4 regions of the Rhizobium sp. Leaf341 genome follow, and region 2 is predicted to be linked to each of the others. Evidence: predicted binding sites of a transcription regulator. Region 2 holds the regulator's gene; each other region holds the start of a gene.
The links. The regulator PhoB, encoded in region 2, activates phosphate uptake and scavenging genes when phosphate is short. The targets are predictions, from matches to a motif close to TGTCATNNANCTGTCAT.
Positions count from the first base shown of each region.

Region 1: the regulator PhoB is predicted to act here: its motif matches at 5,100-5,116, upstream of phnF (phosphonate metabolism transcriptional regulator PhnF).
Region 3: the regulator PhoB is predicted to act here: its motif matches at 5,340-5,356, upstream of ASG03_RS10845 (esterase-like activity of phytase family protein).
Region 4: the regulator PhoB is predicted to act here: its motif matches at 5,229-5,245, upstream of ASG03_RS10455 (esterase-like activity of phytase family protein).

Region 1 is NZ_LMPE01000003.1:942,759-949,786, reverse strand. It holds gene ASG03_RS06070 (DapH/DapD/GlmU-related protein) at 1-398, opposite strand, end outside; gene phnL (phosphonate C-P lyase system protein PhnL) at 398-1,132, opposite strand; gene phnK (phosphonate C-P lyase system protein PhnK) at 1,214-1,987, opposite strand; gene ASG03_RS06055 (alpha-D-ribose 1-methylphosphonate 5-phosphate C-P-lyase PhnJ) at 1,984-2,883, opposite strand; gene ASG03_RS06050 (carbon-phosphorus lyase complex subunit PhnI) at 2,880-3,983, opposite strand; gene phnH (phosphonate C-P lyase system protein PhnH) at 3,987-4,577, opposite strand; gene phnG (phosphonate C-P lyase system protein PhnG) at 4,574-5,035, opposite strand; gene phnF (phosphonate metabolism transcriptional regulator PhnF) at 5,147-5,881, shown strand; gene ASG03_RS06030 (DeoR/GlpR family DNA-binding transcription regulator) at 5,964-6,809, opposite strand; gene ASG03_RS06025 (D-ribose ABC transporter substrate-binding protein) at 6,989-7,028, opposite strand, start outside.
Region 2 is NZ_LMPE01000003.1:707,026-714,053, reverse strand. It holds gene pstC (phosphate ABC transporter permease subunit PstC) at 1-1,268, shown strand, start outside; gene pstA (phosphate ABC transporter permease PstA) at 1,265-2,587, shown strand; gene pstB (phosphate ABC transporter ATP-binding protein PstB) at 2,602-3,417, shown strand; gene phoU (phosphate signaling complex protein PhoU) at 3,473-4,183, shown strand; gene phoB (phosphate regulon transcriptional regulator PhoB) at 4,373-5,056, shown strand; gene ASG03_RS04920 (GcrA family cell cycle regulator) at 5,176-5,742, opposite strand; gene ASG03_RS04915 (aspartate aminotransferase family protein) at 6,180-7,028, shown strand, end outside.
Region 3 is NZ_LMPE01000010.1:220,967-227,994, reverse strand. It holds gene ASG03_RS10860 (ATP-binding protein) at 1-923, opposite strand, end outside; gene ASG03_RS10855 (metallophosphoesterase family protein) at 923-2,209, opposite strand; gene ASG03_RS10850 (MarR family winged helix-turn-helix transcriptional regulator) at 2,448-2,930, shown strand; gene ASG03_RS10845 (esterase-like activity of phytase family protein) at 3,060-5,252, opposite strand; gene hupB (DNA-binding protein HupB) at 5,583-5,858, opposite strand; gene lon (endopeptidase La) at 6,147-7,028, opposite strand, start outside.
Region 4 is NZ_LMPE01000010.1:140,413-147,440, reverse strand. It holds gene aspS (aspartate--tRNA ligase) at 1-869, opposite strand, end outside; gene ASG03_RS10475 (multicopper oxidase family protein) at 1,146-2,543, shown strand; gene rnd (ribonuclease D) at 2,658-3,803, shown strand; gene ASG03_RS10465 (DUF2000 family protein) at 3,874-4,281, opposite strand; gene ASG03_RS10460 (AraC family transcriptional regulator) at 4,280-5,185, shown strand; gene ASG03_RS10455 (esterase-like activity of phytase family protein) at 5,318-6,685, shown strand; gene ppx (exopolyphosphatase) at 6,789-7,028, opposite strand, start outside.

The sequences.
Region 1 (7,028 bases), 240 kb from region 2:
GCACCGTTTCCGACCGTCACGCCCGGCAGGACCGTCGCGCCATGGCCGATCCAGACATCGTGCCCTATGGTGACCCGCCTTGCCCGCCGCGCGGCAAAGAAGTCCGCCTCGTCTGCGGCACCGTCGAAATAGTCGCCGGCCCTATAGGTGAAATGGTGGAGCGTGGCGCGCTCCATCGGATGGTTGGTCGCGTTCAGCCGCACGGTAGAGGCGATGTTGACGAACTTTCCGACGGTTGCGCACCATAGCGCGCAGTCCTCCATCACGTAGGAGTAATCGCCGAGATCGACCTCGCCGAGGCGCGACCTTTCGGCAATCTCGACATAGCGGCCGAGACGACAGTCGGTGACCGTCGCGGTGTCGTGGATTGCAGGGACATGTTCGCGGAGCTTGGGCATCACGCCGTCTTCCGAGCGGAGAATGCGGCGACGTCGATCGTGCGGGTTGCCACGGCGTCGCGCACCGGCTGGTCGTGGAAAATGCCCAGAACCGCGGTGCCCCGGGCAAGCTTCTCGCGGATCATTGCGGTGACCACGTCGCGGTTCTCCGCATCGAGCGAGGCCGTCGGCTCGTCGAGAAGAAGCACGGGATGATCGGTGATGAAGCCGCGGGCGATATTGACGCGCTGCTTCTCGCCGCCGGAGAACGTGGCAGGGGGAAGTCCGTGCAGCGTTTCCGGCAGGTTCAGGCGGGTCAGCAGGTCGCGGGCGCGCAAAAGCGCGTCTGCCCGATCGACACCGCGGGCGAAAAGCGGCTCGGCCACGATCTCCACGGCGGAGACGCGCGGCACGGCGCGCAGGAACTGGCTGACATAGCCGATGCCGTCATGCCGGATGGCGAGCACAAGGCGTGGGTCGCCGGCTCCGAGATCGCGGATCTCGCCGGTCGAAGGATCTCGCATAAGGACGGAACCGGCATCGATGGCGTAGTTGCCATAGACCATCCGCAGGATGGACGACTTGCCAACGCCCGAAGGGCCACCGAGAACGACGCATTCGCCGGGGAAGAGATCGAAGCGGACATTCGCGACCACGGGCAGCACGACGCCGTCGCGCAGATGCATGACAAAAGACTTTGCGACGTCGCGCGCGCTGAGCAGTGCACCCTCCGGCATGGAAGGTTGGCGAGGCATGGAAGGTTGACGAGACCCGGAGGGGGACGACACGGCGGAGGATAGGGACACGGGCAGACTCCGGCTGAGAGGTGTTGGAGTTCAGGACTCAGGGATCGAAGCGACGAGAAGCTGGGTGTAGGCATGGCGCGGATCGTCCAGCACCCGGTCCGTCAGCCCGGCCTCGACAATGTGCCCGCCCTTCATCACGATCATGCGCTGCGACAGGAGACGCGCGACCGCGAGATCATGGGTGACGATGACGACGGCGAGCGACAGGTCGGTGACGAGGCCGCGTAGAAGGTCGAGCACGCGCGCCTGCACGGACACGTCGAGGCCTCCGGTCGGCTCGTCCATGAAGATCAAGCGGGGATGCGTGACGAGGTTGCGGGCAATCTGCAGACGCTGTCGCATGCCGCCGGAAAAGGCGATCGGCTGGTCGTCGATCCGCACTGTGGGGATCTCGACGCGCGAAAGCCAGTCGCCGGCCGTACGGCGGATATCGCCGTAGTGACGGGCACCGACGGCCATCAGCCGCTCGCCGACATTGGCGCCGGCCGACACCCGCATCCTCAGCCCGTCGGCCGGGTACTGGTGGACGAAGCCCCAGTCGGTGCGCATCAGGAACCGGCGCTCGGCTTCAGAAAGTTCCGCAAGGTCGGGAAAGCGACCATCGCGCAGCCTGTAGCGGATTTCACCGGCCGAGCGTTCGAGCCTGCCCGAAATGCAGTTGAGCAGTGTCGTCTTGCCGGAGCCGGACTCGCCCACGATGGCCACGACTTCGCCGGGCCAGACATCGAAGGCGATGTCCGTGCAGCCGACGAAGGATCCATAGCGCTTTTCGAGGCCGCGGACGGAGAGAATGGGATCGGTCATCGCGCGCTCTCCTGGTCGGATTCGGCATGAGGTCCGAGCTGGGGGATGCCGGGGCCCGTGTGGCCGTCCGCCTGCCGGGTCTCGCAGTGATCGGTGTCCGAGCAGACGAACATGCGTCCGCCTCGGTCGTCGGTGACCACCTCGTCCATGTAGACGCCGGCCGCGTTGCAGAGCGCGCAGGGACGGCTGAACCTTTGAACGGTGAACGGATGATCCTCGAAATCGAGGCTCGCTACCTCGGTGAAAGGCGGCAGCGCATAGATGCGCTTTTCGCGTCCCGCGCCGAAGAGCTGCAGCGCCGGCGAACGACCGAGCTTTGGATTGTCGAATTTCGGGATGGGGGAGGGGTCCATAACATAGCGGTCCTCGACCTTCACCGGATAGGCATAGGTCGTGGCGATGTGACCGTGCTGCGCGATATCTTCATAGAGTTTCACATGAACGAGGCCGTATTCCTCTAGTCCGTGCATCACCCGCGTTTCCGTTTCCCGCGGTTCTAGAAAGCGCAGCGGTTCGGGGATGGGAACCTGGAAAACGAGGGTCTGGTGCGCCTGGAGCCGCTCTTCCGGGATGCGGTGCCGGGTCTGGATGATCGTGGCGTCCGCCGTCTTCGTCGTCGTCGCCACATTCGCGGTCTTGGCGAAGAAAGCGCGGATCGAGACGGCATTGGTCGTGTCGTCGGCGCCCTGGTCGATCACCTTGAGAACGTCGTCCGGCCCGAGAATGGCGGCCGTCACCTGTACGCCGCCCGTGCCCCAGCCGTAGGGCATCGGCATTTCACGGGAGGCGAAAGGCACCTGATAGCCAGGGATGGCGATGCCTTTCAGGATCGCGCGGCGGATCATGCGCTTGGTCTGCTCGTCCAGATAGGCGAAGTTGTAGGTGGGCAGGGTCATTCCGCGGCCTCCTGTCGGTCCGTCTCTGCGGTCGTCTTCGCGGCATGTTCCCGCCGCAGCATGCGCAGCAGGTCGAGTTCGGCCTGGAAATCCACGTAATGCGGCAGCTTCAAATGCTCGACAAAGCCGGTCGCTTCGACATTGTCGCAATGGGAGAGAACGAATTCCTCGTCCTGTGCCGGCGCCACGCGGTTCTCGTCGAACTCGTCTGCACGGAGCGCACGGTCAACGAGACTCATTGCCATGGCCTTGCGTTCCGACTGGCCAAAGACCAGACCATAGCCGCGCGTGAAGCGCGGGCCGTTCTCGCCGCCGCCCTTGAACTGCGACACCATCTGGCATTCCGTCACGCGGATCGCGCCGATGTTGACGGCAAAGCCTAGCTCGGGCAGGTCGATCTCCAGATCGACGAGGCCGATGCGCACTTCCCCGACAAAGGGATGCGTGCGCCCGTAGCCGCGCTGGGTCGAATAGCCGAGCGACAGAAGAAACCCTTCGTCGCCGCGTGCCAGCGCCTGAAGTCTCAGGTCGCGACCGGCGGGAAAGCCGGTCGGATCGCGGGTCAGATCGCGGGGTTCGACATCCGACGCGACATCCGGCTCGATCAGGCCTTCGTCGTTCAGGATATCCGTTACCCGGGGATAGGCGGCATCGCCGGCCATTTCGCGAAGCGCACCGGGTGCGACGGGATGGTCGCCGGCCATGTCCGGGTCGATCAGGCGATGGGTGTAGTCGAAGGTCGGTCCGAGCAGCTGTCCGCCCGGAATGTCCTTGTAGGTGGCCGAAACGCGTCGTTCGATCCGCATGGCCGCCGTTTCCACCGGACGCGTCGCACCAAAGCGGGGCAGCGTGGTGCGGTAGGCACGGATGAGGAAGATCGCCTCGATCAGGTCGCCGCGCGATTGGCGGACGGCCATGGCGGCCAGGTCCGGATCATACAGCGACCCCTCGGCCATGACGCGATCCACGGCGAGCGAAAGCTGGCCGGCGACCTGTTCCAGAGAGAGCGCGGGAACGGAGCGATCCCCGCGGCGTCGGTCGGCCAGCAGCCGGTGCGCCTTTTCGATAGCGGCTTCCCCGCCCTTGACGGCAACATACATGGCTCAGACCTCTTCGATGCGTGTGGTGCGGGGCAGGGCCAGCGCCTCGCCGCCCGCGACGAGGACGAGATCGAAACCGAGCGGAAAGCCGGCACGGTTGGCGGCCATGACATCGGCAAAGCCCCTCGGCAGACCCTGCGGCGCAATCTCACGCGTCGTCTCGATGCCCGGCCCCTTGAGAATGAGGCTTTGGCCGCCACGCAGGCCAGCGACCGGCAGCAGCAGCGATGCCGAGCGATCCGGATACTCGGCGGTGCCGCGCGCAAAACGGTTCCAGGCAGCGGCGTCACCGGCATCGGAAAGGTGAACGAAGCGGGCAGATGGCGCGTCGCGGGTAACAGTCGCGCCGGTGTGAAAGCCAACCCAGGCTTGTGCATCCGGCATGTCCGTCTCAAAGAACACCGGCGTGTCCTGATCAGCGAGCGCGAGCAGAAACGCGCCCGCAGCCGGCGACATGGGGGCGGGCGGAACCGCAAGGCCGGAGAGGTCGGCGATGCTGCCCGGGCGCGCAAAGGCATCCATCAGCGCCCGAAAGGCGTGCTGTGACCCGAACACAGGTTCGGCGAAACCGCCATCGACAAAGGCAAGGCTCATCGATCTTCTCCCCGAACCAGCGTGAAGAAGTCGACGCGCGTTGCTTCCGTTTCTTCCGCGCGCCGCCGGCGGGCAGCGGTCTCGAGCAAAAGCGCCGGCGCGACGACATCCGCTTCGATCACGGGCTGCCATTCCGTACGCTGCCCGAGCGCATCGAGATGGGCGACCATGCGCGCCTTCTTCAAGTCCCGGCCGAGAAGGATGGCGTGGCCGACCTCGCCGCTGTCGAGCTTGACGGTTGCCCGCGTTACACTTGCTTCGCCGAGATTGAAGGGTGCCCCGCCGCCGCCGATCCGCCCGCGGACCATCACCGCACCGATTTCCGGACCGCGCACAGGGATTGCCCGTGGTGCGGCCGCTGCGATCGTGCCGTAGCGTTCGCACAGCAGCTGGGCCGGCATGGATGCCATCGCGTCGAGGGCGCGTTTGCGGCCCGGCTTCTCATCAGCTCTACTCATTCTGAATCCTATTTGTCTATTTGTATAGACAACCAATCTCATGGCGACTTATAACCCGAAAACCATGACGCCGCTGTGACAAGCGGCGTGGCTGTGCGGGAAGGAAATGTCATGGACAGGCAGGACGATGGCGTTTCACGCTGGCGGCGCGTGGCGGACGGAATCCGCGCTTCGATCACGTCGGGCGCGGTGACCGCGCGTCTGCCCCCAGAGACGGACCTGGCAGCGGACTACGGCGTCAATCGCCATACAGTGCGTCGCGCCATCGCGGCTTTGGCGGCGGAGGGGATCGTGCGGGCGGAACGTGGCCGCGGAACCTTCGTCAATCCCGTCGAGCCGCGGATCTCCTATCCGATCGGCACGCGGGCGCGTTTCTCCGAGAACATGATGCGGCAGTCGTTGGAACCCTCGGGGCGTCTCGTCGGGTCGCAGAAAGTGGTGGCGGATATGGTCATGGCACGGCTGCTCGGGCTCGCCCCCGGCGCTCCGCTCCACCGGCTGGACCATATGGCCGTGGTGGATGGCGTGCCTCTGTCGCGCTCCACCTCCCATTTCTCCGCCGAGCGCTTCCCCGGCATCATCGCCGCCTATGCACAGGAAGGCTCGATCACCCAGGCCCTTCAGCGTTGCGGTCTTTCGGATTATCGCCGGCGCGAGACGCGTCTGACGGCCGAACGGATCGCTGCGACGGATGCCGATGCGCTGTCCTGCGCCGCCGATGCCATCGTGCTCGTTGCCAATGCTGTCGACGTGGACCTGGAAGGTCGGCCTGTGCAGGCGATCCGTACCCGCTTCCTCGCGGATCGCATGGAACTCGTCTTTTCCAACCCGGACAGCGCTCGCTAGACCTTTCCTGTAAAAAAAGGGGCGCCGCAGGATCGAACGCCGAACCGCGTTCCGTCGGTTGTGAATGCTCTGGGCGAAACCGCTACCGCGCGGCCTTTGGCCGATCCACGGGCGCGATCATCAGGTTGATGCCCTTGGAGCGCATGCGCTCCAGATGTTCGGGCGCGATGTTGTCGTCAACGATCACGAGATCGAACTCGGTGAGCGCGGCGAAGGAATAGAGTGCCCGGCGCTCAAATTTCGTGTGGTCCGCCAGAAGGATCCGCATGGCGGCGCAGTCGAACATGGCCCGCTTTGTTTCCACCATTTCCGGCGATTGGTGAAAGGCGACATCGTCGAGAATGGCCGACATCGACATGAACACCGTATCGGCACGCAGTTTTTCGATTTCGCGAATGGTCATGCGCCCCATGAAGGCGTTGCACCAGTTGTAGAACTGCCCGCCGAGGCCAAGCAACGTGACGTCCGGCACGGCCTTCAGCTCGTTCATGAGATTGAGGGAGTTAGTGATGACCGTCAGCGGCACTTTTTCGGGCAGGTGATGAGCCATCTGCAGCACGGTCGTGCTGTCATCGAAGAAGATCGCCTGGCCCGGCTCGATGAAGGTCATCGCGGCTTGGGCGATCGCAGCCTTCTCGCGGGCCTGGCGGCTCGAGCGGTAGACGTCACTGGATTCGATCAAGCTCGTTGGGGCGGCGGTCACGATGCCACGTGTCTTGCGGAACAGGCCGCGGCTGACGAGTTCATCGACATCCCGGTGCGCCGTCATCAGGCTGATGCCGAAACGGTCGGTCAGATCCTCGATCCGCATCGACCCCTCGGCCATGACCGCCTCGGCGATCAGCTGGCGACGCACGATCTGGCGGGCATGGCGACTGTCGCTTGGAAGCTCGGACATGAACGGACCGGCGATTGTCTTGCTCGTCATGCCATTGCCCCCTCTGGTCGTGGTTGCCAAGCGCGCGGCGGCGCCGTTGCTGTGTGCGTCCTAGCGCGGGAAACCTTCAACGGAAAGCCCGTTCGCAAGCTGGGGGCGAGTGGGCGAAGCAGCGAGAGGATAAACGCGAAAGGAGGGCGCCGCGGACGGCGCCCTCCTCGCAGAGAGGCTTACTTGTCGAGGACGAACGGTGCGGAGTACTTGTCGACG
Region 2 (7,028 bases):
GCGTCCTCTTCCATCTCCCCACCGACGTCCTCAACCAGGGCAGCGCGCCTGCCGAGCTGGCGCTGGGGCAGGTGAAGTCGGTCGCCCGCGGTCTGGCGCTTCTCTCGGATGCCGAGCGCAGTGCGCTCGACAGCGGCACCACCAATCTTCGCGACGCCATGGCCGCCAAGGGCATTCCGCTGGCCAGTGCCGGCGAACCCTGGATGATCGAGTCGGCCACCCGCTTCAACGGCATGACGGCGACCAGCCACCTTGCCATGGCCGGGGTCGTTCTGCTGCTCGCCATCGGTGGCGCGGTGCTGGCGCTGCGCGGTATCTCCCAACGCTTCCGGGCCCGAAATCGCGTCGAGCAGGTCATTCTCGGCGGGTTGATCCTTGCGTCCTCCATCGCCATCCTCACGACGATCGGCATCATCGGCTCCATGCTGTCGGAAGCCTTGCGCTTCTTCGCGTCTGTGTCGCCGATGGAATTCTTTTTCGGAACGGTGTGGGACCCACGCTTCGCCGCGGCCGGCCAAGCCGGCCAGTCGGGACAGTTCGGTCTCCTGCCGCTGCTCGCCGGCACGCTCTACATCGCTCTCGTGGCCATGCTGTTTGCCGTGCCGATCGGCCTCTTCGCGGCGATCTACATGGCGGAATACGCCAACAACACCGTGCGCTCAGTCGCCAAGCCGCTCCTGGAGATCCTGGCCGGCATTCCGACCATCGTCTACGGCTTCTTCGCCCTCGTCACGGTCGGTCCGTTCCTGCGCGACATCTCGGGCCAGCTGAACGGTCTCGTCACCGGCAATTATACAAGCTTCATCCAGGCGCAGAGCGTGCTGACAGCCGGCATCGTGATGGGCATCATGCTGATCCCCTTCGTGTCCTCGCTGTCGGATGACATCATTACGCAGGTACCGCGCTCGCTTCGTGACGGGTCTCTCGGGTTGGGGGCCACGCGCTCGGAAACCATCAAGCGCGTTGTGCTGCCTGCGGCACTGCCCGGCATTGTCGGGGCACTGCTGCTGACGGCATCCCGCGCCGTCGGCGAGACCATGATCGTGGTGCTCGCCGCGGGTGTGGCCGCGCGCATGCAGATCAATCCCTTCGAGCCGATGACCACCGTCACGGTCAAGATCGTCAACCAGCTGACGGGCGACCTGGAGTTTACCTCGCCGCAGACCCTCGTCGCCTTTGCGCTCGGCATCACGCTGTTCGCCATCACGCTCTGCCTCAACATTTACGCGCTCTACATCGTGCGCAAATACCGGGAACAGTACGAATGACCGACATGACCTCATCGCTCGCCGGTGCATCGCCGCGTCCCGTCGTCAGCCGTCGCGATATCGGCATCAAGCGCCGCTACGCCGCAGAACGTCGCTTTCGCGCCTATGGCATCGCGGCGATCGCCATCGGCATCTTCTTCCTCGGCCTCCTCCTCTGGACCGTCGTATCCAAGGGCTACACCGCCTTCCTGCAGACCGAGATCGTCCTGCCGATCACCTTCAGCGAAAAGGTCATTGACCCGAAGAACGAACGGGCAAGCAATCCCGCCAAGCTGATGACGGCGAACTATCCGCTGCTGGTGCGCGATGCTCTCGTGCAGAAGCTGGGCATCGATCCGGCCAACCGCGCCGACGTGAAGCTGGCGACCGACATGGTCTCGGCCAGCGCGCGAACGCAGCTTCGCGATGTCGTCGTCGCCAATCCCGCCATCATTGGCCAGACCGTCCCGGTGGCACTGCTGGCCGAAGGCAACATCGACTCGGCCAACAAGGGCCAGATCGACGTGACGGTCAACGAGGCCAACCGCAAGGTGAAGGACAAGCAGCTCGCCTGGATGCAGACGCTCGCGCAGGACGGCGCAATGACGAAGTCCTTCAACACGGGCCTCTTCACCTCGGGCGCCTCGTCGCGGCCGGAAGCCGCGGGGATCGGCGTTGCGGCCCTCGGTTCGCTCTACATGATGCTGATCGTTCTCGTGCTCGCGCTGCCGATCGGGGTCTCCGCGTCGATCTATCTCGAAGAGTTCGCTCCGAAGAACAAGCTGACCGACCTCATCGAGGTCAACATCAACAATCTCGCGGCCGTTCCCTCGATCGTCTATGGTCTGCTCGGCCTGTCGATCTTCATCAATTTCGCCGGCATGCCGCGTTCGGCGGCGCTCGTCGGCGGTCTGGTCCTCACCCTGATGACGTTGCCCACCATCATCATCGCCACGCGTGCAGCCCTGAAGGCGGTGCCGCCGTCCATCCGGGCCGCAGCACTCGGCCTGGGCGCCTCCAAGATGCAGACCATCTTCCACCACGTCCTGCCTCTCGCCATGCCGGGCATCCTTACGGGCACCATCATCGGTCTGGCGCATGCGCTCGGAGAGACGGCTCCCCTGCTTCTCATCGGCATGGTGGCCTTCGTGGTCGATTTCCCGGGCTCGCCGCTCGAACCTTCGACGGCCCTTCCGGTCCAGATCTACATGTGGGCCAATGAAGCCGAACGTGCATTCGTGGAGCGGACCTCCGGTGCGATCATCGTGCTCCTGGTCTTCCTGGTGATCATGAACCTTGGCGCGATCCTGTTGCGGCGCCGCTTTGAACGACGCTGGTAGTGAGGTAGAAAACAATGAACATGATGTCAGAAGCGACTCTCGAAAAGGCGGTCGATCAGAAGATGAATGCTGTCCCTCACAAGATGATCGGCAAGGATGTGTCGGTCTATTACGGCGAGAAGCGCGCGCTGTTCGACGTGAACCTCAACATCCGCGAGAATACGGTCACGGCGCTGATCGGCCCGTCGGGCTGCGGCAAGTCGACCTTTCTGCGGACGCTGAACCGCATGAACGATACGATCGATCATTGCCGGGTCACCGGCAAGATCACGCTCGATGACGGTGATATCTACGATCCCTCGATCGACGTGGTCGAACTGCGCGCCCGCGTCGGCATGGTCTTCCAGAAACCCAATCCGTTTCCGAAGTCGATCTATGAAAACGTGACCTACGGCCCGAAGATCCACGGTCTTGCCCGCAGCAAGGCCGAACTCGACGCCATTGTCGAGCAGAGCCTGCAGAAGGCCGGCCTCTGGAACGAGGTGAAGGATCGCCTGCACGAATCCGGCACCGGTCTCTCCGGTGGTCAGCAGCAGCGTCTCTGCATCGCACGCGCCGTTGCCGTCAGTCCTGAGGTCATTCTGATGGACGAACCCTGCTCGGCGCTCGACCCGATTGCCACCGCCAAGGTCGAGGAGCTCATCCACGAACTGCGCGCCAACTACACGATCGTGATCGTCACGCATTCCATGCAGCAGGCAGCCCGCGTCTCGCAGCGCACCGCCATGTTCCATCTCGGCAATCTCGTCGAGGAGAACGATACCGACAAGATGTTCACCAATCCCGACGACCAGCGCACGCAGGATTACATCATGGGACGCTTCGGCTGACCGGTCGTGCGACCGATAGACAAGTGCCCGTGACCGAACTCCAAGGACAGGATCCATGGCAACCCATATCGTATCCGTCTATGACGAAGACCTGAAATATCTCAGCCGCCGTATCTCCGAGATGGGCGGCCTTGCCGAGCAGATGGTGGCCGAATCCGTGCGGGCCCTGGTCAACGCCGATCTGGGTCTCGCCCAGAAGGTGATTTCCGACGACGTCGTGCTCGATGACGCCGAGCGCCAGATCGGCGAGAAGGCCATCATCACGATCGCCAAGCGGCAGCCGATGGCGGCCGACCTGCGCGAGATCATGGGGTCGATCCGCATTGCGGCCGACCTCGAGCGTGTCGGCGATCTTGGCAAGAACACCGCCAAGCGCGTCATCGCGGTCTCCAGTGCCAGTCTGCCGCGCCAGTTGGCGCGGGGGATTGAGCATCTGGCCGAACTGACGCTGATGCAGCTGAAGGAAGTCCTGGATGTCTACGCCTCCCGCTCGGCGGAAAAGGCAAAGGCCATCCGGGAGCGAGACGGCGAGATCGACGCGATCTACACCTCGCTGTTCCGCGAACTCCTGACCTACATGATGGAGGATCCGCGCAACATTACCCCGTGCACGCATCTCCTGTTCTGCGCCAAGAACATCGAGCGCATCGGCGACCACGCGACCAATATCGCTGAGACGATCTACTACATGACGACCGGCGCGCAGCCGCTCGGCGAACGTCCGAAGGACGACTCGTCGAACACTGTCGGCGCACTCTCCACCTGAGCGAACGGCGCGGGAGAAATCCATCCTGCGGCGTCGTCCTCGGTCTTGAGACCGGTCGCTGTCTCGAGGTTGGGGATGGCGGCCGAAGGGTGGTCTCTTGCCGAAATGCCTGAACTGTCAACGATGATCGCCGCCTTCGGGTTCTGGCGAAGGCCTCGTCACGCGACGAGGACACTACGGAGTCCAGAAATGCAGCCGAGAATAGCCGTTGTCGAAGATGAAGAAGCCCTGAGCGTCCTGCTGCGGTACAATCTTGAGGCCGAAGGTTTCGATGTCGATACCATCAATCGGGGCGACGAGGCAGAGGTTCGCTTGCAGGAACGGCTGCCGGATCTGCTCATCCTCGACTGGATGCTCCCCGGCGTGTCCGGCATCGAGCTCTGCCGGCGCCTTCGCCAGCGCAGCGAGACGGAGCGTCTTCCCATCATCATGCTGACGGCACGGGGCGAGGAAAGCGAGCGGGTCCGTGGTCTTGCCACCGGCGCCGATGATTATGTCGTCAAGCCGTTCTCGACGCCGGAACTGATCGCCCGCGTGAAAGCCATGCTCCGCCGCGCGCGTCCGGAAGTGCTGTCGTCGCTCTTGAAATGCGGCGACATCGAGCTCGACCGCGAGACGCACCGCGTCCACCGCAAGACCCGGGAAGTCCGTCTCGGCCCGACCGAATTTCGTCTGCTCGAGTTCTTCATGTCGTCGCCCGGCCGCGTCTTCTCGCGCTCGCAGCTTCTCGATGGCGTTTGGGGGCACGATATCTACGTCGACGAGCGCACCGTCGATGTCCATGTCGGTCGCCTGCGCAAGGCGCTTAACTTCTCCAACATGCAGGACGTGATCCGCACCGTACGCGGAGCGGGCTACTCGCTGGAAAGCTGAGCCTGTCGCGAAGCAAAGCTGCTTACCCGCTGCGCGTGCTCCGGCCGAGGCCTGAAGCGAAAACGCCTTCCTCGCAGAGCGAAGAAGGCGTTCTTGCGTTCCGACTGCAGGGCGTTCTCTTATCGGGCGCGACGGCGCTCGGCCGAGGGCTGATAGGCCAGCTTGGCGTGGAACGTGCAGTAGGGCGAGCTATCTGGGGAGTCGTTTCCGCAGAAGTGGAATTCGTCCTTCATCGGGTCGCCGATCGGCCACTTGCAGGTGCGATCGGTCAGCTGCGTCAGCACCAGCTTGCGGGACATGGGCACCACGACATTGCTGCCCGTCGCGCTGCCTGCGCTGTTCGTTACCGCCAGTGCGGTTTCCGGCGCGAATGCGCTTTCGGAATCTTCGATGACGTTCACGCTGACCGGGCGGGCCATCGAACGCTGGGGGGCGGAGCGGGGGGCTGTGCTCGCCACCACGGCTTCCGGTGCTGCCGGACGGGCAACGACGACGGGGCGCTTGGGACGGGTTGCGCTCGGCGAGGCGCCGCCTGCCTTTGCGCGGCCCGGAAGCGACAGGCGATGAACCTTGCCGATGACGGCGTTGCGGCTGACGCCACCAAGCTGCGCCGCGATCTGGCTCGCGCTCAGCCCTTCGGCCCAGAGCTTCTTCAGTCTCTCTACCCGCTCGTCAGTCCAGTTCATTGTCGTCTCCGTTCCAGGCCGTACCAAAGGACGAATCCCTCACCGCGCTCCGGATGGCTCCGAAGCTGCAACGCCTTGACTCTTCTGGTGACTAGGTCCGCCGCATGCGTCTAGCAATTCCTTGGTAACGTAGAGACGGGGTGACTCCGTGACAAGAGTCCCGGGAATCGCGCCGAATCGATTTTTGGGTTTTCCCCAACTTGCTGTCGCCGCGTGATATATTTGCAAGACCTTTTTGCCGGAAAGCATCGTGCTCGAAAAATGCATCCGAGGCCTGTCTTTCCGGGAGTTTTGTTGACAGCGGCACCCGAAATACCGATAGTGCGCTCGCCGCCGTCAGGGCGGTATTTTTCATTTCGGGCCGGCGCTGTCGGCCGCTGCAAAACGGATCGAACCTTCCCCGCAGAGTGTGCGGACAGGACGAGGAGACAGGCACGATGGCCGAGGCAACCCCGCTTTACGAGACCTATATGCGTGCGCCGCTGCGCTTCGAGCGCGGCGAGGGCGTCTGGCTGGTGGCGGAAGATGGGTCGCGCTATCTCGACTTCGCCGCAGGTGTCGCCGTCAATTCCCTTGGCCACGCGCATCCGCATCTCGTCGCAGCGCTGAAGGACCAGGCCGAAAAGGTTTGGCATCTCTCCAATCTGTACGAGATTCCCGGGCAGGAAAAGCTCGCCAAGCGTCTGACCGACAACACGTTCGCGGACAAGGTCTTCTTCACCAATTCCGGTGCGGAAGCGCTGGAATGCGCCATCAAGACGGCGCGCCGCTACCAGTTTTCCAAGGGCCGGCCGGAGCGTTTCCACGTCATTACCTTCGAGGGCGCCTTTCACGGGCGCACGCTCGCGACGATCGCGGCCGGCGGCCAGGCGAAATATCTCGAAGGCTTCGGCCCCAAGGCACCGGGCTTCGTCCAGGTCCCCTTTGCCGACCTGGATGCCGTCAAGGATGCGATCACCGAGGAAACCGCGGCGATCCTGATCGAGCCGATCCAGGGCGAGGGCGGGATACGCCCGGCACCCAAGGCCTTCCTGCAGGCGCTGCGCGCATTGTGCGACGAGCACGGCCTGATGCTGATCTTCGATGAGGTCCAGTGTGGCGTCGGACGAACCGGCAAGCTCTTTGCCTATGAATGGTCCGGCATATCTCCGGATATCCTCGCGGCCGCAAAGGGCATCGGCGGCGGCTTCCCGCTTGGCGCCTGCCTTGCCACGGAAGAGGCCGCCTCGGGGATGGTCGCGGGCACGCATGGTTCGACCTACGGCGGCAATCCGCTGGCCATGGCG
Region 3 (7,028 bases), on a different contig from region 2:
GCGAGCAGATCCCGCTCCTGCGTGCGCCGCGCGATATCGGCAGCGACCTGCGCAAGACGGATGCCGATCTCCGTTTCGGCCCGCATCAGGTCCGGCAGCATCTGGTGCCAGACGGCGGGCGGATCCGGGAGGTCGCTCAGGGCGGCCAGATCACCGCGCAACGCGCGCAGCCGCAGGAGCAGCGGCAGGCCCTCGAGCTTGGCATTCGCCGCGTCCCACTGGACGCGGAGCGCAGCGCGCATGGCGAGGGCGGCCTCGTGCCGTTCCGTCGCGAGGTCACGGGTCTTGCGAAGCGCTGTGTACTCCCGCTGACTGACATCGATCGCCGCGCGCTCGTCCTTCAGCGCATCGAGTTCGGCCTTGAGTTCGGCCAGCCGATGCTTGCGCGCCTGCGGACGGTAGAAGGCATCCGTCCGGCCCTTGAGGTCGGCCATGACGCCGGTCAGGTCCGGCAGCCCGGAGCTGGCGGAAAAAAGCAGCGCTCCCAGCTCGCCCTCGCTGCGCAGGATGCTTTCCCCGCCTTTTTCGATGCTGTCGTCATCGAGCGAGAACATCAGCTGGTAGGTTGCCCGGTCCACCGTGCCCAAGGCATTGGCGAGAAGGCCCTCGGGCAGTGGCTGGTCATGGGCGTCGATCAGCGTGTTCTGTTGCCGCTTCACCCGAAACAAAGACTGGCTGCGCCCCCCGGTGTCCACCGTCGCGCCGATGCGCATGGCGGGATAGGGATGAAGGAAATTATAGGGGCTGCGGCCTTCGATGCCGAAGAACAGGTCGAGCACCGCCGAAAACAATGTCGACTTGCCGGCCTCGTTCGGTCCGTAGACCAGATGAAGGTCCGGCTTGCCGGGCCGGGCTGGGCCGAAATGGAGCTGCTTGCCGGTGAATTTTCCATAGCGGACGAGATCGAGGGCGGACAGACGCATCAGAGATCCCCTTCGCCGGCCCGCACATGCGCCAGCACCTCGTCGCTGCCGTCGCGCGCGATCTCGGCCAGCAGCGCCTCGACAGCGGCTTCATCCGTACCGAAGGTCTCCCGCAATTCGCGCGGCAGCTGGCCGAGAAGCTCGGCCATCAGGTCGGCCGCCTGCTGGCGAAACCCGTGTGCGCCGAGCACGTCGCGATGGATCAGCACCGAGAGTTCCGCAGCCGGGTCGAGACCCGTCGCGGCGTCATGGCCGGGGGTCGTCGCAAGATCAGGCGCCTGGCAGTCGATCTCGATCTTCTCCACCCAGCAGCCGGGCAAGGCATTGGCAAGCCCGGTCACCTCATCCGTCAGAAAGCCGGGATCGCGCTTGAGCCGGTAGGCAAGCGCGGTGGTGCCCGTCAGCTGCAGGCGCAGAATGAGATGCTGCGCACCCGCCGCCGCGACGCGGCGCGCGAGATCGTCGCCGATCCGGGCGAGCAGCGCCCGCCATTCCGAGATGCCTGTCAGGTCGACGATCGCCCGCTCGAACACGGCGCTGCCGATACGTCGTTCGTCGTGACGGATGTCGCCCCCTTCACCGACGGTGACGAGCGTCACGCTCTTCGGACCGGCTTCGTTGATGTCGCGGCCCTGCGGCATCCCCGGCATGACGATCAGCGGCCTTTCGCTGTGGACGAGGCGATGATGCACGTGGCCGAGCGCCCAGTAATCGAAGCCGTGCGCGACAAGCTCCGTCACGCTGCACGGGGCGTAGAGATCGTGGCCGGGCGCCCCGGCCAGACTCGTGTGCAGCATACCGATATTGACGGCCTCCGGCTGAGGCCCGGGAAAGGACGGCAGGAGGCTGTCGGGCGCATGCGGCTGGTCGAAGCCGATCCCGTGGATATAGACGGCGCGCCCGTCGGCCAGGGTCGCCGCCTTGACGGATTTCGCACGGTTGGAAAAGACATGAACGTTGTCGGGAAAGGTCAATTCGCGGCGAATGGCCGACTGGTTGTCGTGATTGCCGCGAATGACGAAGACCCGCACGCCGGCCGTCTCCAGCCGGCGCATCTCGCCCATCAGGAACAGGGCCGTGTTCATCGAGGTCTGCGACCCGTCGTAGAGGTCCCCCGCGATCAGGAGGGCATCGACGGCCTCTGCGATGCAGAGATCGACGATGGCCGTCAGCGCGGCGCGGGTGGCACCGCGGACATGCTCTGCGAGCTCCCCGTTGCGGAGCGCCAGACTGCGGAGAGGAGAATCAAGGTGAAGGTCTGCGGTATGAATGAAGCGGAAAGCCATGCCCGACCATGGCCCTGCCAGCGCACGGACGTCAATCGTTTCGGCGTTCTCGCCGTCGTCTTTCCACCGGGCGGTCACCTTCCGACCTGCACACGCCCTCACTGGCCGGATGCTGTGGCGCATGGGCTCCGGCGGCTTGTGTTGCTCTTCAGGAACCCCGATCCACTTTCACGCGACCCGGTTTCAGATCGCCGCGAAGGCATTTGACATGGGCCCTCATAACGTCCATCTCCACGTGATGAAAACGACATTCGACGTCTCCGACAAGCTGTTCGAGCTCTATCATCGCGTCCACCGGCTCATCAACCAGTCGATGACGGAGGAAGGCGTGTCGCTGGCCCGCAGCAAGTTCCTGTTCTTCCTGAACAAGCTCGGTCCCTGCCGCTCGACGGATATCGCCTGCGCGCTCAACTTCGCGCCCCGCACGGTGACTGAAGCCATCGACGGACTGGAGCGCGACAAGCTGGTGGTCCGCCAGCCGGACCCCGAGGATCGCCGCGCCAAGATCGTGTCCATTACCGATGTCGGCCGGATCGCGCTCGAGGCCGCGGAACATCCGCGCAAACAGCTGATCGAGGAAATCTTTTCGGCACTGGACGACGAGCAGCTCGACCAGCTGCACGACATCGTCAGCAAGCTGGTCCGTCGCACGGACGAAATCCGCGAGCGGCGCGAGCAGGACGAGGCCGCCATGGCGTCGGTGACGGCGCACGAGGCCTGAGCGCCGACAGCTGGCGCTGCGCCAACGCGATCGGGCCATCGGGTCATCGCACCGGCCGGAGGGCCAGGACGAACGCCGGACGGCCAAGAGGAACCGGGCACGAGGCCCGGTCCTGTCCTCCGACAGCGGTCACATCGCGTTGATCGTGCCGATGGTCCAGAACATCGTCTCGCCCGAGCTGTCATCGACGCCATCATTGTCGGTGACGACATAGCCGGTGCCCGTCCCGTCGATCGCAAAACCCTCGACCTTGTCGAGCACGTAGCCGTTCAGCGCCTTCAGATCGGGGAGCAGATCCCGGAATTCCTCCTTGGCGACGACCGGCAGCGGACCACCGAGCTTGGCCGGCTTCAGTTGGGCGAGTGACACCCGGAAGATCTTCTTCAGTTTCGCGGCCTGTCCGACGAGATTGTCGCGTTCGATGACATAGGCGTTGTCGCCGTAGATCGTGATTTCGGATAGGCCGACCCAGCCCTCGCCCGTCGTCTCGAGAGGATAGCGCACGGCGCCCCATTCCCCCGATTTCGGCGTGTAGGAGACGAGCTTGACGAAGCCTTTCTCGTCGTCCTTCCATTCGCGCTGCACCGCCATCCACAGGGTCGTATCATCGCCCTTTCCGGCAACGGCGATGCCTTCGAAACCGTAGCGGGTCTCTGCGGCGCGCAGCTCTTCGGGAAGCGGGATTTCCTTCTTGATCTGGCCCTTGGCGTTGACCTGGTAGAGCGCATGCGGCACCAGCTTGTCGGCATTGCCTTCGGATGCCAGCCAGAAGCCATCCTCCGTCGCGACGATGCCCTCGATGTCGAGCTTCTGCGCCGGTGCGCCGTCGCGGGTGATGGTCAGCGCATCCGTGATCTCAGCCGGGCTCTTCGTCGCATCGATGGTGAAGATGCGCGGTTCGGCGCCATAGACGCTGTCGCTGACGGCATAGAGCTTGCCGGGCGCACCCGGCACGGCCGCCAGACCCGAGAGAGCGCCAAAGCCGATCGGCACGCCGTCCTTCTCTGCGGAGCGGAGTTGCGGATAGGCCGGCTTGCCCTCCTTGCGCTCGTAGATCATAACGTGCGAGCGCGCCGCCCCGTCTTCGACGAGGTCGGCCTCGTTGGCGGTGACCAGCAGGTTTCGGCCTGGAATGGCCACGCCGCCTTCCGGCGAGATGCCCGACGGCAGAAGCTGGAGCAGGTGCGGCTCGGCGCCGGTATCCTTGTAGACACCGACGAGCGATGCCCGCTCGGCGAGCACGAAGAACAGCCGATCATCGCCGAAGGTCGCCGCTACCAGCCCCTCGGGCTCGATGCCCTTCGCCGCGGAACGCTTCTCGGGATAGTGACCCACGGCCGCCGCCGCATGCTCCAGGCTGGCGCCGGCCTCGAAGAGCACCGTGCCGCGGGTATCGAAGATGGTGAAACCGCGCGCACCGCCCTTCCAGTCTCCCTCGTTGGCGACAACCAGCCTGTCGTCGTCGAGCCACTTGACCGCATCCGGCTCCCGGGCCACGCCCTTCAGCGTGCCGGTGAAGGAAAGCTTGCCGTCCCGCTTCGTGTCGATGCCGTCAAGATCCACCGTGCCGGCCGAGAAATGCGAGACGACCTTACCGGAGCGCCCGTCGAGGATGACGATATGGTTGTTTTCCTGCAGCGTCAGTGCGATCTGGTCGCGACTGTTGAAGGCGACGAACTCCGGTTCCGGATCCTCGCCGCCGACGTCGGCCAGACCGGTCAAGGCGACATGGCGGATGGTGGCGCAGTCGGGCACGCCGTCGTTGAGCTTCACGATGACCAGATCGCCGGCCGGCATCTGCGGCAGCGCGCCGTCGTTCACCTCTTCGTCGCGCTCGTTCTCGATCGCAATGGCGGCGAGCGTCCGGTCCTTGTTCACCGCAACCGAGTCCGGCTGGCCACCCAGTTCGCAAGCCGCCGTCACGGCGCGGCTTGCAATGTCGACCGCCGCAAGCCTGCCTGACGGATTGGCGCGGTTCGGGCTCGTATTGACGGCAACGAGGGCCTTCGGGCCGGCAACCGTCACGGAGGTCGGCTCGCCGTCGAAGCGGACGACGCCGCCCGCCTTCGGTGACGCAGGGTTCGTGATGTCGATGAAGCCGATCGCCTTCTGGGGGCTGTCGGAATAGACCAGCGTCATTCCGTCGTCGGTGGCCGTGACAATTTCGGCAGAGGTCACCGTCTTGCGATCGACCCCGGCCGGCAGGTTGTCCGCCACGGCGAAGGACGCGATGCGGTTGAAGACGGGCTCCGCAGACGCGGGGCCGGCCACCGAGGCCGCAAGCAGGGCCGCGAGCGCGGCGGTGACGGATACGGTTTTCATGAGACATCCCCTCGACATGATCGCGGCGTCCAAGCCGCGGTGCCGGCAGACTGGTCGCGGCACCTGCCGGATTTCTGGCGTGCCCATATGACAGGGGAATGACAGGAACGAAAAAGGCCCGGGATGACCCGGGCCGGAAGACGAGGAGAGCGGCCTGAGCCCTCTCCTGTTGCTGGCGGATGGCAGGACCGGGAGAAGCCCCTGATCCCGCATCGCAGCGCCGCTTGAAGCGCGCGGTCTGCCGGGGTTCCCTTGGGAATGCCGGCGCCGAACGCTGATGTCACGACCCCTGAGGCGAAGCGTTGACGCCGCCCCGGGGATCGCAAGGCCTTAGGAGTTGACCGCGTCCTTGAGGCCCTTGCCGGCCGCAAACTTCGGAACGTTGCGCGCGGGAATATCGACTTCCGCACCGGTGGAGGGGTTGCGGCCCTTGGAGGCTTCGCGACGGCTGACGGTGAAGTTGCCGAAGCCGACGAGGCGTACGTCGCCGCCGTTCTTCAGTTCACCCTGGATCACGTCGAACAGTGCTTCGACAGAGGCGGCAGCCTCCTTGTTCGTGATGCCGGCCTTTTCGGCAACAGCCGATACGAGCTCATTCTTGTTCATGTTTCCACCCTTTCAACTTGGTCCGAAACGACTTGTTTTCGGGCGACCGTACCATCGTCGCAGCGGTCGCCTTGGCAACCCAATCGCGCCGAATGCCCGGAAATGCAAGGCTTTGCGGTGCATTTTACGAAAAAAGACCGGCACAAAGGCCGGTCTTCCACTGATAAAGCGATGGATAACGGTGCAGGCGCCCTCCAGGGAGAGCCGAACCCTCGCGCCCCTGCCCCTTGCGAGACCGGTCGGAGAGCACCGGGGGAGCGAAGCGTTTGCTCCCCCGGGCCTGTATCTTCAGTGGGCGAAACCCGCTGTGGTTTCGTCCGTATCGTCCGCAACCTTGACCGGCGCGGCGTTCTTCGCCGGATCCCACTCGATGGCTTCGGGCATGCGGACCAGAGCGTGCTTGAGAACCTCGCCAATCAGCGACACGGGAATGATTTCCATGTTGTTCTTCACATTATCCGGAATTTCCGCCAGATCCTTGGCGTTTTCTTCCGGGATCAGCACCTTCTTGATCCCGCCGCGCAGGGCCGCGAGAAGCTTTTCCTTCAGGCCGCCGATGGGCAGAACCCGGCCGCGCAGGGTGATTTCCCCTGTCATGGCCACGTTCTTGTCGACCGGAATGCCCGTCATGATCGAGACGATGGCGGTGGCCATCGCAACGCCGGCCGAGGGACCATCCTTCGGGGTCGCCCCTTCGGGAACGTGGACGTGGATGTCGCTCGTGTCGAAACGCGGCGGCTCGATGCCGAAGTCGATGGCGCGCGAGCGGACATAGGAGGCTGCCGCCGAAATCGATTCCTTCATCACGTCCTTCAGGTTGCCCGTCACCGTCATGCGGCCCTTGCCGGGCATCATCACGCCTTCGATCGTCAGCAGTTCGCCGCCGACCTCGGTCCAGGCCAGACCCGTGACCACGCCCACCTGGTCGGTGCGCTCGGCTTCGCCGTGGCGGAAGCGCGGAACGCCCAGATAGTCATGGATGTTCTCGGCCGTCACCTCGATGCTGGTGGCCTTGCCCTTGAGGATCTCGGTGACCGCCTTGCGGGCGAGCTTCATCAGCTCGCGCTCGAAGGAGCGGACGCCCGCCTCGCGGGTATAGGTCTGGATGACCGCCATCAACGCGCCGTCCGTCACCGAGAATTCGGCGGGCTTCAGGGCATGATCGGCGAT
Region 4 (7,028 bases), on a different contig from region 2:
TTGTCGGAGCCGTATTTGCGGATCGCGACGTCGTAGGGAATGCGCGGCCAGTCCTTGGTCACCGGCTTGCCGTCGGCGAATTTCTCGAACACGCCCGTGATGACGGGCGCCATCGTGCTCCAGACGTCTTCCTGCTCGACGAAGCTCATTTCCACGTCGAGCTGGTAGAATTCGCCCGGAAGGCGGTCGGCGCGCGGGTCTTCGTCGCGGAAGCAGGGCGCGATCTGGAAGTAGCGGTCGAAGCCGGCCACCATCAGCAGCTGCTTGTACTGCTGTGGGGCCTGCGGCAGCGCGAAGAAGGTGCCGGGATGGATGCGCGACGGCACGAGGAAGTCGCGCGCGCCTTCCGGCGAGGACGCCGTGAGAATCGGCGTCGTGTATTCGGCAAAGCCTTCCGCGTTCATGCGGTTGCGCATGTCGGCGATGATCTGCGTGCGCTTGACGATGTTGCGGTGCAGCGTCTCGCGACGCAGGTCGAGGAAGCGGTACTTGAGACGCACGTCCTCGGGATAATCCGGCTCGCCGAAGATCGGCAGCGGCAGTTCCTTGGCCGCGGAGAGAACCTCGATGCCTTCGGCATAAAGCTCGATCTCGCCGGTCGGCATCGTCTTGTTGATCGTTTCGGTGGTGCGGGCCTTCACCCGGCCATCGATGCAGATGACCCATTCGCCGCGCACGGCTTCGGCCGTCTTGAAGGCCGGGCTGTCGGGATCGACCACGACCTGGGTCAGGCCGTAATGGTCGCGCAGGTCGATGAACAGCACGCCGCCATGGTCGCGGACACGATGCACCCAGCCGGAGAGACGAACGTTTGCGCCGACATCGGTCTGGCGAAGGGCGGCGCAAGTGTGACTGCGGTAACGGTGCATGGGCGTTTCCTGGAACTATCAATGTGCCGCACACGGGAACCGTTCCACGGTCCCGGCGGCGTCGAAATCGCGCGGAAAAGCGCATGACAGGTCCGATTTGTCAAGGCCGGCAGGTCGGGGACAGCCGCCGCCGCACCTCTGCCGGAGCCGGTCGCGACCGGTGCGACATCGCGGCCGGGCGGAAAGGCGGGCCCGCTGGGCGGAAAGGCGGGCGGGCAATTGCTGAACGGTGCAATCAAGTTTATGGAAGGGCGAAAATTGCCTGTGGACCGGATCATGCCTGCCCTCACCCGTCGAACGCTTCTCAAAGCCAGTGCCGCCACCGCCGCCTCCTTCGCGCTCGGCGCGGGCCTCGCCGCGCGTGCCGGCACGGCGGCACCCCTGGCGCTCAACGCCCGGTTCGGCGCAGCAAAGCTTGTGGAGGGCGGCGCGGAGACGCGCGTCATGACCTGGGCGCTCGGCGACGAAGCCGCGCCAGCCGGCGCACCGCCGATCCTGCGGATGCGGAAGGGCCAGCCGTTTGCGGCCCGCCTGCGCAACGAACTCGACGAGCCGACCACCGTGCACTGGCACGGGCTGCGCATCCCGAATGCGATGGACGGCGTGCCGGAGATGACGCAGGCCTACGTCTATCCGGGCGACGCCTTCGACTATGCCTTCACCCCGCCCGATGCCGGCACCTTCTGGTATCATCCCCATTGCAACACGTTGACCCAGATGGGCCACGGCATGACCGGCGTCATCGTGGTCGAGACGCCGGATGATCCCGTCTTCGACGCGGAGATCGTGCTCAATCTGCGCGACTGGCGGCTTGGCGCCGACGGAGCGTTCATCGCACCGTTCAAACCCCGCGACGCGGCGCGCGGCGGCACCTATGGCACGGTGCGCACCGCCAACTGGCAGCGCGCCCCGCAATTCGAGGCACCGGCCGGCGGACTGGTGCGGCTGCGGATCGCGGCAACCGACGTCACGCGCATCTATACGCTCGGCATCGACGCGCCCGCCGCCATTCTCGCGCTCGATTCCAATGCGCTTGCGGCCCCGCGGCTGCTCGATACGCTCGACCTCGGGCCGGGCCAGCGGGCGGATATCGTCGTGCGCATGCCGGATGGCGAGGGGCAGGTCGTCACGATCGGCAACCTGCGGGGCTCCAACCCCTGGACCATCGCGACGCTGGTCGCGCGCGGTGCGTCGCTGAAACGCGACCAGCGCGATGCCGGGCCGCTCGCGGCCAACCCGATCGCGCAGCCGGACATCGCGTCCGCGCAGCGCATTCCGCTCGACGTCACGGCAACGGCCGAGCACACCGCCGGGACCAGCATCTGTGGCTCGCTCGGCTATACGTTCTGGGCCATCAACAAGGTGCCGTGGCCGGGCGATACGCCGGACCCGGTCGCGCCGCTCGCGGAGTTGAAGCTTGGACAGAGCTACGTCTTCGAGATCGCCAACCGCACGCCGCATGCGCATCCGATCCACCTGCACGGGCTGACGTTCCACATCCTGTCGTCGAACAAGCGCACCATCCTGCCGCCGCCGACGGACACGATTTTGCTGCAGCCGGACGAGCAGGCGGAACTTGCGCTGGTTGCCGACAATCCCGGGGACTGGATGCTTCATTGCCACATCATCGAGCATCAGAAGACGGGCATGTCCTCGTTTCTCCGGATCGTCTGACGGCAGGTCGGCGCCTGCCGAATCGCGGCTTTTTCATGTCGCTTGGTTGACATCCCCGCATCAAAAGAGAAGAGAAAGAAAACCCGCCTCCACATCCCCGGAGATCCGATGGACATTATCGATACGACTGCGGCGCTGCAGGCAGCCTGCGACACGCTGGCGACGGCGCCTTATCTGACGATCGACACAGAATTCCTGCGCGAGACGACGTTCTGGCCGCAGCTCTGCCTGATCCAGATGGCGGGCCCGGATATCGCCGTGATCGTCGATCCGCTCGCCAAGGGCCTCGACCTCGCCCCGTTCTTCGCGCTGATGGCCAATCCCGAGATCATCAAGGTGTTTCATGCCGCGCGGCAGGACATCGAGATCATCTTCCATCTCGGCGGCCTTATTCCGCATCCGATCTTCGACACGCAGGTGGCGGCGATGGTCTGCGGCTTCGGCGACAGCGTTTCCTACGACCAGCTCGTCAGCCGCATCAAGGGCGAGCATATCGACAAGTCCTCACGCTTCACCGACTGGAGCCGCCGGCCGCTGACGGACAAGCAGCTCGACTATGCCTTGGCCGACGTCACCCATCTGCGCGACGTCTATCACCACCTCAAGGCCGAGCTGGAGCGCGAAGGCCGCTCGCTGTGGCTGACGGAAGAGATGGCGGTGCTCGAATCGCGCGAGACCTACGACATGCATCCGGACGATGCCTGGCAGCGGCTGAAGATGCGGCTGAAAAAGCCGATCGAGCTTGCCGTGCTGCAGCGCATCGCCGCCTGGCGCGAACGCGAGGCGAGATCCCGCAACGTGCCGCGCGGCCGCGTGCTGAAGGACGACGCGCTCTACGAGATCGCCCAGCAGCAGCCGAAGGATGCCGAGGCCATGTCGCGACTGCGCACGGTGCCCAAGGGCTGGGAACGCTCCAGCGCGGGCGGCGCGATCATCGAGGCCGTCAACGAGGCGCTCGCCTTGCCCAAGGCCGACATGCCGCGCCTGCCCCGCCAGAACCAGACGAGCGAAGGCGCCGCCGCCGCGATCGAACTGCTCAAGGTCCTGCTGAAGCTTGTTGCCGAGAAACAGGGCGTCGCCGCCAAGATCATCGCCAACAGCGACGATATCGAACGCATCGCCTCCGAAGGCGAGAAAGCCGATGTCGGCGCGCTGAAAGGCTGGCGTCGCGAGCTGTTCGGGGACATCGCGCTGAAGCTGATCCAGGGCGATGTGGCGTTGCGCTTCGTGGACCGCAAGATCGAAGCCGTGGAACTCTGATCCACGGCCTTTGCACCGGGCGATCCTCCCGCTGCGGCTTGGGCCAGTGCCGCGTGGGCGAGCACCGCCTCTACGGGTGAAGCTTTGCGCCCTTGACGATCTTGTCGACGATCTTCTTGTCGGCATGCAAGGCAAGGCCGACGACCTTGGCGCGGTCGGGTGCGAACGCTGCAAACGCCGCCCGGTTGGCCGCGTCGTGGCCGGTGGCAAACATCTCCTCGATATAGAGCGACGACCGGACGTCGCGCTCCAGCGTGCGGGCGAGGATGGTGCGCAAAAGGTCTGCCCCTGCCGACAGGACGATGATCGGCTGGATGCTCAATGCATTGTAGACGTTGCCGTCGGCATCGCGATAGGCTTCGCCGATCAGGTCGGGCTTTGCACCGACGATGCCGCTCGTGAGAAAAGCGGTGACGTTCAGCTTCTGCCAGACGGCGAGATCCTCGCGCAACACGATGACGAATTTGGTTTCGAACATGACGGCGAACTCCATTCTCGGATACAGGGCGCCGACTGCGCCCGCTGCGTCTCTAGCCGATGGCGCAGGCGGCGATCTTGAACGTTCGTGCGGATCGGCCACCACCGCGCCGATGACGGACCGCATCCGCATCGCGCAAGGGACCGGCATCGAGCGCATCGAAGCCGCGTTCCGCGGCAATGCCTTTGCGCCCCACCGGCACGACACCTCTGCGCTTGGTCTGACGCTGCACGGCGTCCAGACGTTTCGCTACCGCGGCGAGGTGCGCTACAGCGCACCGGGCAACATCATCGTCCTGCATCCCGACGAGGTGCATGACGGCGGGGCCGCGACGGAGGATGGGCTGCGCTACCGGATGCTGTATCTGCCGCCCGAACGGCTGATCGACGCGCTGGGCCGCCGCGATCTGCCTTTCGTGGCGTCGCCGGTCTTCTCGGATCCCGCGCTCTGGGCAAGCCTTGCGGATGCGATGCGCGACCTCGATGGCGAGCTCGACGATCTCCACTGCGCCGAACTCCTCAGCGCCGTTGCCGACGGGCTGTCGCGGCACGCGAGACTGCGGCAGGCCGGCGGGGTCAGGGTCGACGAAACGGCCGTGCGGCGCGCCTGCGACTTTCTCCAGACCTGTCATGGCCAGCCTGTCACGTCGGCGGATCTGGAAGCCGTGACCGGGCTCGGCCGCTTCGCCCTCGCCCGCCAGTTTCGCGCGCGCCTCGGCACGAGCCCGCATCGCTACCTGGTCATGCGCCGGCTGCAGGAGGCGCGCGCCCTCATCCGCGCGGGGCGACCGCTCGCCGACATCGCCCTGGAGACGGGGTTTGCCGATCAGGCGCACTTCACCCGGCATTTCAAGACGGCCCATGGCATGACGCCCGGCCGCTGGGCCGCCCTGTCGCGCGGTTGATGCCGGAGCCGGCCCGCGGGCCGGCCTCCATCCGACCGCGAGACGTCATGCATCCGTCATCAAACCGTCGCGGCATCATCATTCGGTGCCTGTACGCGCTGTCTCGTTCGTTTCATGACCGAGGATACCGACATGCGATTTTCAGCCACCGCGACCCTGGCCCTCCTGCTGGCCTCTGCGGCCTTCGCGACAGCCGCCAAGGCAGAGGAGCGCCGGTTTCCGGCCACGCTCGCCGGACAGGCCGTCCTGCCCGCCGAGACCATCATCAAGGCGCCGGCGGATGCACCGGAGCACCTGCAGACGTCCGGCAAGTTCACGACCCCGGATCGCAAGCGCGCGTCCGGCCTCGCCACGGTTCCCGGCAAGGATGGCGTCCGCCCGACCGGGCTGTCGCTGCCATTCGACGGCCAGCCGATGCAGGGCTTCTCCGGCATCAAGGCAGTTGGCGACGGCACGTTCTGGACGCTGTCGGACAACGGCTTCGGATCCAAGCTCAATTCGAGCGACGCCATGCTCATGCTCCACCATATCCGCATCGACTGGGCCGCCGGCACGGTCACTCCGCTCGAAACCGTGTTCCTGTCCGACCCCGACCGGAAGGCCCCCTTCCCGATCGTCATGGAAGGCGCGGCGACGCGCTACCTGACCGGGGCCGATTTCGACGTCGAATCGATCCAGCCGGTGGCCGACGGTTTCTTCGTCGGCGAGGAATTCGGCCCATGGATCCTGAAATTCACGCGCGACGGACGCCTGACGGACGTGGTGCCGACGGTATCCGGGGACAAGCCGGTGCTGTCGCCGGACAATCCCGTCCTCACGGTCCAGGCGGACCCGTCGAAGCCGATGCCGACGTTCAACCTGAAGCGCTCCGGCGGCTTCGAGGGGCTCGCCCTTTCGCCGGACGGCACGAAGCTCTACGGCCTGCTGGAGGGTCCGATCTGGACCGACGCCGCGACCGTCGAGCAGGCGGACGGGCATCCGGCGCTCCGCATCCTGGAACTCGATGCCGCCAGCAAGGCATGGACGGGTCGCAGCTGGCTCTATCCTCTGGCAAGCGGCGGCGAGGCGATCGGCGATTTCAACATGCTGGACGACACGACAGCCCTGGTGATCGAGCGCGACAACGGCGCGGGAACGCCCGACAAGGCGTGCGCCGATCCGAAGGCACCGAAGCCGGACTGCTTTGCGACCCCGGCCAAGCTGAAGCGCGTCTACAAGATCGACATGAGCGCGGCGAATGTGGGCAAGGCCGTCCGCAAGATCGGCTATATCGATCTCCTCGCTATTGCCGATCCCGAGGGCAAAAACCGGCAGGGCGGCACCCCCGGCGTCTACGGCATGCCCTTCGTCACGATCGAGAACGTCGACCGGATCGACGACACCCACATCATCGTCGGCAACGACAACAACCTGCCGTTCTCGGCCGGCCGCGCCTTGGACAAGGCCGACGACAACGAATTCGTGCTGCTCGACGTGGCCGAGTTCCTCAAGGCCGAATAGGCCAGCGGCCGGCCTTTGGCGACTTGCTGGCAAGTCGGGCCGGAAAGACGGGCCTTCAAGACGGGGAGGATGGTTGCACCGCCCTCCCCGTCAAGATCGGGAACTACTGGAACCGGAAGGCGATGCGCTTGCCGGTCTGCTTGGCCAGCTGCTGCAGGCGGCCTTCGAGGCGCTCGCCGGCAAATTCGCTGTAGGCTGCCGGCACCACGAAATCGAGATCGATGTTCGGCGCCGTCGACGGCTGGATCGTGAGGTTCCGCACGACACCCGGCATCGAGGCCGAGAAGAGATAGGCCACGCGCAACAGCGCGCCGAGGATCTTGGCCTGTTCCAGCATGCGCGC